DNA from 2 places in the Streptomyces sp. NPDC033177 genome. Region 2 is predicted to be linked to the other one. Evidence: riboswitches for the same ligand, from Rfam matches in the RefSeq annotation. Region 2 holds a riboswitch; the other holds the start of a gene.
The links. Region 2 has a riboswitch for cobalamin ahead of metE (5-methyltetrahydropteroyltriglutamate--homocysteine S-methyltransferase). Riboswitches for the same ligand answer to the same signal wherever they lie in the genome.
Positions count from the first base shown of each region.

Region 1: linked by a shared signal. The riboswitch ahead of ACZ5U5_RS35530 (ribonucleoside-diphosphate reductase subunit alpha) and the one ahead of metE (5-methyltetrahydropteroyltriglutamate--homocysteine S-methyltransferase) in region 2 are both predicted to bind cobalamin.

Region 1 is NZ_JBVIPS010000012.1:179,928-184,359, reverse strand. It holds gene mctP (monocarboxylate uptake permease MctP) at 1-1,560, shown strand, start outside; gene ACZ5U5_RS35535 (hypothetical protein) at 1,627-2,364, opposite strand; cobalamin riboswitch at 2,465-2,588, shown strand; gene ACZ5U5_RS35530 (ribonucleoside-diphosphate reductase subunit alpha) at 2,726-4,432, shown strand, end outside.
Region 2 is NZ_JBVIPS010000003.1:282,135-286,566, reverse strand. It holds partial or broken gene ACZ5U5_RS12395 (GNAT family N-acetyltransferase) at 8-645, opposite strand; gene tsaD (tRNA (adenosine(37)-N6)-threonylcarbamoyltransferase complex transferase subunit TsaD) at 642-1,709, opposite strand; cobalamin riboswitch at 1,845-2,061, shown strand; gene metE (5-methyltetrahydropteroyltriglutamate--homocysteine S-methyltransferase) at 2,224-4,432, shown strand, end outside.

The DNA.
Region 1 (4,432 bases), on a different contig from region 2:
TTCCTGGCCGCGCGCTGGCGCAAGGCCGAGACCGAGAGCCTGGACGAATGGGGCCTTGGCGGCCGGTCGTTCGGCACCTGGGTCACGTGGTTCCTGCTCGGCGGCGACCTCTACACCGCGTACACCTTCGTGGCCGTTCCGGCTGCGATCTACGCGGCGGGCGCGGCCGGCTTCTTCGCGGTGCCGTACACGATCCTTGTCTACCCGCTGATCTTCACCTTCCTGCCGCGCCTGTGGTCCGTCTCGCACAAGCACGGATACGTGACGACCTCCGACTTCGTGCGCGGGCGCTTCGGCTCCAAGGGGCTCTCGCTGGCCGTCGCGGTCACCGGCATCCTCGCCACGATGCCGTACATCGCGCTCCAACTGGTCGGCATCCAGGCCGTCCTCGACGTGATGGGCGTCGGCGGCGGCCCGGACACGAATTGGTTCATCAAGGACCTGCCGCTCCTGATCGCGTTCGCGGTGCTCGCCGCGTACACGTACTCCTCGGGCCTGCGCGCGCCCGCGCTGATCGCGTTCGTGAAGGACGGCCTGATCTATCTCGTCATCGCCGTCGCGATCATCTACATCCCGATCAAGCTCGGCGGCTTCGACGAGATCTTCCAGGCGGCCGGCGACAAGTTCTCGTCGGCGAACGAGGCCGCGGGCAAGCCCGTCGCGGGTCTCGCGCCGGGCGAGGCCGGACAGTGGACGTACGCCACGCTGGCGCTCGGCTCCGCGCTCGCGCTGTTCATGTACCCGCACTCGATCACGGCGACGCTCTCCTCCAAGAGCCGCAACGTGATCCGCCGCAACACCACGATCCTGCCGCTCTACTCGCTGATGCTGGGGCTGCTCGCGCTGCTCGGCTTCATGGCGATCGCGGCCGGGGTCAAGGTGGAGAACGGCCAGCTGGCGATCCCGCAGCTGTTCGAGAACATGTTCCCCGACTGGTTCACCGGCGTCGCGTTCGCGGCGATCGGCATCGGCGCGCTCGTCCCGGCCGCCATCATGTCCATCGCGGCAGCGAACCTGTTCACCAGGAACATCTACAAGGACTTCATCAAGCCGGACGCGACACCCGCGCAGGAGACCAAGGTCTCCAAGCTGGTCTCGCTCCTGGTGAAGGTCGGCGCGCTCGCCTTCGTCCTCACCATGGACAAGACAGTCGCGATCAACTTCCAGCTCCTGGGCGGCATCTGGATCCTGCAGACCATGCCCGCGCTCGTCGGCGGCCTGTTCACGCGGTGGTTCCACCGCTGGGCGCTGCTCGCGGGCTGGGCAGTCGGCATGGTCTACGGCACGGCTGCCGCGTACGGTGTCGCCTCGCCCACGCAGAAGCACTTCGGCGGCTCGTCCGACGAGATCCCCGGCATCGGCGAGATCGGCTACATCGGCCTCACGGCGTTCGTCCTGAACGTGGTGGTCACCGTGGTCATGACCTTCGTCCTGCGCGCCATGAAGGCCCCTGACGGGATCGACGAGACGTCTCCCGGCGACTACACGGCGGACGCGGGCGACCCCGGCGTCGTGGAGGAGCTGCCGCCGGCCACGGCGGGAGCGCCGGGCGGGCACTGAGGTTCTTCGTACGCAGGTGAGCGCGGGTCGTCGGATTCCTCCGGCGGCCCGCGCTCACGTACGGCCTCACGGGGCCGTGTAGAGCTCCGTGCGGACCCGTTCCACCGCCCGGGCCGCCGAGGTGATCGTCAGGTCCTTGTCGGGGCCCGCGTCCACCAGCACGAGCACCCCACCGACCCGCACCTCGGCCTTGTAGTACGGGGTTTCACCGCCGTGGTCGTCGCCGCCCTCGGTCCGCGTGGTCTCCAGGATCGCCTCGTCGCCCAGGTCCGGCAGCTCCTCCACCGTGTGCTGCTCCACCACCGGGGCCGCGTCGGTGTCGACGGTGACCCGGGGGCATGCCTCGTGAAGATCGCGGCGCAGCGCGACGTGGCGCCCCGCCTGCCCGGCCGGCATCGAGACCAGGCTCTGGGAGACGAAGGGGTCCCCCTCGTCGGCCATCGCCCCGGGGAAGGGGCGGATCGAGTGGCCTGCGCTCGCCCCGCGCATGGCGAACAGCTCTTCGCGGGCCTTCCTGCCGGGCTCGCAGGTGCCCCAGTCACCGCCCCCGTAGTGCTGGTTGAACGACCCCGTGGTGGCGTTGACCGTCTCGGCCCGCGCACCGACCGTCTTCGCGGGCAGCAGCGCGGCCTTCAGCTCGGCGTCCGTGAAGACCTTGCGGGGATCCGCGTCACCGTCGACACCGGCCGCCGCGGCCGGCCCCGGGGTCCGCGTAGGCTTCGTCCTCGCCTCCTCGCCGGCGTCCCCGCACCCGGCGAGCAGCATCAGCAACACCGCGGCACAGCCCGCTCCCCGCCCTCGCACGGCACCTCCCCCTGGACGCCCATCAGTTCGACCGCCACCCTAGGGGATACACGTGCCGACACAAGATATGGGGCTGCCGCTCAGAGCCAGCACAAGATGTATGCTCGTGCTCGCTGTCGCCGCAGGGGAATCCGGTGCAAGTCCGGAACTGTCCCGCAACGGTGTATGAGTGCGCATTTGTCGCGCTCGCAAGTCCGAAGACCTGTCGACAGTGTGCCCGTTCCGACCGGTCCGGGTGCCGACGACGTCCGGGCCTCGTGGAATGGGCTGGTGGACGCGGAGCGCAGCCCTGCCCAGGGGCCGGCCCCCGTGTGTTCACTCACCCCTCCCCAAGGCTCCGAGCCGAGCGAGGGAGTGCTCCGTGACCATCGCGCCAGCCGAACCTGCGTCAGCGCAGACCACCGACGGTCAGCAGACCGCCGACGGCCCAGGAACCGCGCTGCTGCGTACCCTGACCGACCTCACCGCCGACCTCCCCGACGCCGACCCCGGCCGGGTCGCCGCAGCCGCGCTGCGGGGCCGCTCGGCCAGGGCGGATCTGGCGGAGCTGCGGGAGCTGGCGACCGAGGCCGCGGCCGGCCTCATCTCCGAGGACCCGACGTACTCGCAGCTGGCGGCCAGGCTCCTCAGCCTCAGCATCCGTGACGAGGCCGCGTCGCAGGGCGTGCGCAGCTTCTCCGACTCGGTCGCCATCGGGCACCGCGAGGGCCTGATCGCGGACCGCACCGCCACGTTCGTCACCGACCACGCCGAGCGTCTGGACGGCCTCGTGGAGGCGGCACTGGCGGACGGCGCCGACTTCCGCTTCGGATACTTCGGCCTGCGCACCCTGCACAGCCGCTATCTCCTGCGCCACCCGATCACCCGGCACGTCATCGAGACCCCGCAGCACTTCATGCTGCGCGTCGCGAGCGGCCTCGCAGAGGACGGCTCCGCGCGCTCGGTGGACGAAGTCGCCGCCCTGTACCGCCTGATGAGCCGCCTGGACTACCTGCCGTCATCGCCGACGCTCTTCAACTCCGGCACCCGGCACCCGCAGATGTCCTCCTGCTACCTCCTCGACTCCCCGCTGGACGAGCTGGACTCCATCTACGGCCGCTACCACCAGGTCGCGCGCCTCTCCAAGCACGCGGGCGGCATCGGCCTCTCGTACTCCCGCATCCGCGCCCGCGGTTCGCTGATCCGCGGCACGAACGGGCACTCCAACGGCATCGTGCCGTTCCTGAAGACCCTGGACGCCTCCGTCGCCGCCGTGAACCAGGGCGGCCGTCGCAAGGGCGCCGCCGCGGTCTACCTGGAGACGTGGCACTCCGACATCGAGGAGTTCCTGGAGCTGCGCGACAACACCGGCGAGGACGCGCGCCGCACGCACAACCTCAACCTCGCGCACTGGATCCCGGACGAGTTCATGCGCCGGGTCGCCGCCGACCAGGACTGGTCGCTGTTCTCCCCGGCTGATGTCCCGGAGCTCGTCGACCTGTGGGGTGATGAGTTCGACGCCGCCTACCGCACGGCCGAGGCCGCCGGGCTCGCCCGCAAGACCATCCCGGCCCGCGAGCTGTACGGCCGCATGATGCGCACCCTGGCGCAGACCGGCAACGGCTGGATGACGTTCAAGGACGCCGCCAACCGCACCGCCAACCAGACGGCGGAGCCCGGCCACACCGTCCACTCCTCCAACCTCTGCACGGAGATCCTGGAGGTCACGGACGACGGCGAGACGGCCGTCTGCAACCTCGGCTCGGTGAACCTCGGCGCGTTCGTGGACACGGCCGCCGGTGACATCGACTGGCAGCGGCTCGACGAGACCGTCCGTACCGCCGTCACCTTCCTCGACCGCGTGGTCGACATCAACTTCTACCCGACCGAGCAGGCCGGGAAGTCCAACGCCCGCTGGCGTCCGGTGGGCCTCGGCGCGATGGGCCTGCAAGACGTCTTCTTCCAGCTGAAGCTGCCCTTCGACTCCCCCGCCGCGCGTGCCCTCTCGACGCGCATCGCCGAGCGCATCATGCTCGCCGCGTACGAGGCGTCCGCCGACCTCGCCGAGCGCAACGGGCCCCTGCCCGCC
Region 2 (4,432 bases):
CCCCTGGTCAGCCCATGTGCAACGGCTCATGCGCGCCCGGCGTACGCCCTGCTCCCCGGGAGGTCGCCCCTCCTGTGCCGCAGGACACCGCGAGAGTCCTGGCGGGGTGGCGGGGCCCGAGGAAGACGACGACGCCTTTGCCGTCGGGTGCGGGGTGGGTCGCTGGGTCCAGCCCTGGCGATCGTAGAAAGCCATGGCCTGCGCCGACCGGACCGAAGTGAGCAGCCAGGCACGGCCGTCGGGGGCACCCGCGGCCACCGCCCCGAGCAGGGCCGTCCCGATCCCGGTCCCCTGCGCCCCGGGGCGTACGGCGAGTTCGTCTATCTCACGCGCCCCGCTCAGCCACATCAGGGCGCGCTCGGCCCCGAGTCCGGCGGCCGCCTGCGGATAGCAGCGATCGGCGGGAAAGGGGGCGGGAGTGGTCCACCCGGTGGTGAATCCGGCGATGTCCGACCCCTTCAGGGCGATCGCCGCGGTGAAGCCGGGACGCCGCACGTCGTCGCCGAGCCGGACCAGGAACTGCGCCGCCCTCTCCTCGTCCTCGTGCCAGGGCGGCGGGCCGAAGGCTTCGCCGTAGACCGTGCGCAAGGCGTCGGTGTGCGCGAGCAGTTGCTCAGCGCACAGAACGCGGACGGCCGCCGTCATCGGGCGGTCTTCGCCGGGTCCGCTCCCGGCTGCAGGGCCGCGTACTCCAGCGGGGCGGACGGATCGATCGACACGTCCAGGGGCGCGGGCTCGGCCCCGGCGCGTACGAGCAGGTCGCCGACGGCGGCGATCATCGCGCCGTTGTCGGTGCACAAGGTCATCGGGGGAACGCGCAGTCGCACGCCGGCTGCCGCGCACCGCTCCTCCGCGAGCGACCGCACCCGCGAGTTCGCGGCGACCCCGCCGACCACGACGAGGGTCGTGACCCCGTGATCCCGGCAGGCGGCGAGCGCCTTGCGGGTCAGGACGTCCGCGACGGCCTCCTGGAGCGAGGCCGCACCGTCGGCCACCGGCAGTTGACGGCCTGCGTGCCCTTCGGCCCATCGGGCGGCGGCGGTCTTGAGGCCGGAGAAGGAGAACGCGTACGGCGCGTCCTTCGGCCCGGTGAGCGGGCGGGGGAAGGCCACCGCGCGCGGGTCGCCGTCCCGGGCCGCGCGGTCGATGGCGGGGCCGCCCGGATACGGCAGGCCGAAGACCCGGGCGACCTTGTCGAAGCACTCGCCGGCCGCGTCGTCCAGGGTGTCCCCCAGGTGCACGATCCGATCGCGGGCCAGGTCCCGGACGAGCAGCAGGGACGTGTGCCCGCCGGAGACGATGAGCACCACGCAGGGCTCGGGCAGCGGGCCGTGCTCCAGCGTGTCGGCGGCGACGTGACCGGCCAGGTGGTGCACCCCGTACAACGGGACGTCGAGCGCGTGGGCCAGGGTCTTCGCTCCCGCGAGGCCGACCTGCAACGCACCCGCCAGGCCGGGGCCCGTGGTGACGGCCACCGCGTCGATGTCGGACAGCTCCAGGTCCGCCTGGTCTAGGGCGTGCCGGACGACCGGGGTGAAGGAGTGCAGATGCGCTCGGGCGGCGATCTCGGGGACCACACCGCCGAACCGGGCGTGCTCGTCCATGCTCGACGCGACCACATGGGCGAGCAGCCGCCCCTCCGAGACGATCCCCGCCCCGGTCTCGTCACACGACGACTCGATTCCCAGCACAATGCGCCCCGCGGCCACCGGCGTCTCCTTCACGTACAGGTCTTCCGTACTTTCCGCAAGAGAATTGTAGTTGCAATCCATGTGCAATAAGACCGTGTCTCACCTCACGGTCCGGAATGTGATCAGTACTGCCCAAGAGGCCGACCACCCTCTAGCCTGATCCGTGCAGCTGGTTCGCCCTGTCCGCCAGGCAGCGGCGTCGCAAGAGGGAACCCGGTGGGAATCCGGGACTGCCCCGCAGCGGTGAGTGGGAACGACCGCCGTCATACGCACTGGATCCCTCAGGGATCCGGGAAGCGACGGCCAGTAGGTGTCTGCCTCGGCAGATGTGCCCGCGAGTCCGAAGACCTGCCCGTTGCCCGTACGTGATCCCTCATGTGCGGACATCCCGGTGACCTCGTGGGCGGGTCGGCGTACAGATCAGGTGGAGCACCGCGCGACCGGCGCGTGTCCGTCCGCCCGGTCCGTCATCCCTTCGCGTCCGTGTCCCGTCCCCGGGATTCTCAGGAGTCATCTCGCGAAGGAGATTTCCGTGACAGCGAAGTCCGCAGCCGCGGCAGCACGGGCCACCGTGTACGGCTACCCCCGCCAGGGCCCCGACCGGGAACTGAAAAAGTCCGTCGAGGGCTATTGGAAGGGCCGCGTCAGCGCCGACGCCCTGCGGGAGACCGCGGCGCACCTGCGCCGGTCCACCTGGCGGCACCTGACCGAAGCCGGCATCCACGAAGTGCCGACCGGCGACTTCTCGTACTACGACCATGTCCTGGACACCAGCGTCATGGTCGGCGCCATCCCCCTGCGGCACCGCGAGGCCGTCGACACCGACCCCCTCGACGGCTACTTCGCGATGGCCCGCGGCACCCAGGACGTGGCGCCGCTGGAGATGACCAAGTGGTTTGACACCAACTACCACTACTTGGTGCCGGAGTTGGGCCCCGACACCGTCTTCGCCGCCGACTCCGCCAAGCAGGTGGCCGAGCTCAAGGAGGCCGTCGCGCTCGGCCTCGCCGCACGCCCGGTCCTTGTCGGCCCGGTGACCTATCTGCTGCTCGCCAAGCCCGCGCCCGGCGTGGCCGCCGACTTCGAGCCGCTCACACTCCTCGACCGGCTGCTGCCCGTCTACGCGGAAGTCCTCGCCGACCTGCGCGCCGCGGGCGCCGAATGGGTGCAGCTCGACGAGCCCGCCCTGGTCCAGGACCGCAGCCCGGCGGAGCTCAACGCCGCCGCTCGCGCTTACCGCGACCTGGGCGCCCTCACCGATCGTCCGCGGCTCCTCGTCGCCTCTTACTTCGGCAGGCTCGGCGAGGCGCTGCCCGTGCTGGCCAAGGCGCCGGTCGAGGGGCTCGCCCTGGACTTCACGGAAGCCGCCGCCGGCCAGTTGCAGGACCTCGCCGCCGTCGGCGGACTGCCCGGCAAGCGCCTTGTCGCGGGTGTCGTCAACGGCCGCAACATCTGGATCAACGACCTGGAGAAGTCCCTCTCCACCCTGGGCACGCTCCTCGGTCTCGCCGACCGGGTCGACGTCTCCGCGTCCTGCTCCCTGCTGCACGTCCCGCTGGACGCCGGTGCCGAACGGGACATCGACCCGCAGGTGGCCCGCTGGCTGGCCTTCGCCCATCAGAAGGCCACCGAGATCGCCACGCTGGCGCGCGCCCTGGCCCAGGGGACGGACACCGTCACGGCCGAACTGGCCGCCAACCGCGCCGGCCTGGCGTCCCGCTCGGGTTCGACCCTCACCCACGACCCGGCGGTACGCTCCCGTGCCGCCGCCGTCACGGAAGCCGACGCCCGCCGCGTCCACGCCTATCCGGAGCGCGCGGCGGCCCAGCGATCCCGACTCGGCCTGCCACAACTGCCCACGACGACCATTGGTTCGTTCCCGCAGACCACCGAACTGCGCACCGCACGCGCCGACTTGCGCGCGGGCCGCATCGACACGGACGGCTACGAGGAACGCATCCGCTCCGAGATCCGCGACGTCCTCGCCTTCCAGGAGAAGGCGGGCATCGACGTCCTGGTGCACGGCGAGCCCGAACGCAACGACATGGTGCAGTACTTCGCCGAACAGCTCACCGGCTATCTCGCCACACAGCACGGCTGGGTCCAGTCGTACGGCACCCGCTACGTACGCCCGCCGGTCCTCGCGGGCGACATCTCACGGCCCGAGCCGATGACGGTGCGCTGGACGTCGTACGCCAACTCCCTCACGGACCGTCCCGTGAAGGGGATGCTCACGGGCCCTGTCACCATGCTGGCCTGGTCCTTCGTCCGCGACGACCAGCCCCTTGGCGACACCGCGCGCCAGGTCGCCCTGGCCCTGCGCGACGAGGTCGACGACCTGGAGGCCGCGGGCACTTCGGTCATCCAGGTGGACGAGCCCGCGCTGCGCGAGACGCTGCCGCTGCGCGCCGCCGAGCACGCCGCGTACCTGGAGTGGGCCACGGAATCCTTCCGCCTCACCACCAGCGGCGTGCGACCGGACACGCAGATCCATACGCACATGTGCTACGCCGAGTTCGGTGACATCGTCCAGGCCATCGACGACCTCGACGCCGACGTCATCAGCCTGGAGGCGGCCCGCTCACACATGCAGGTGGCACGCGAACTGGCCGAGCACGGCTACCCGCGTGAGGCGGGGCCCGGCGTCTACGACATCCACTCCCCCCGCGTGCCGAGCACCGAGGAGGCGGCAGCCCTGCTGCGCAAGGGACTTGAGGCCATCCCCGCCGACCGCCTGTGGG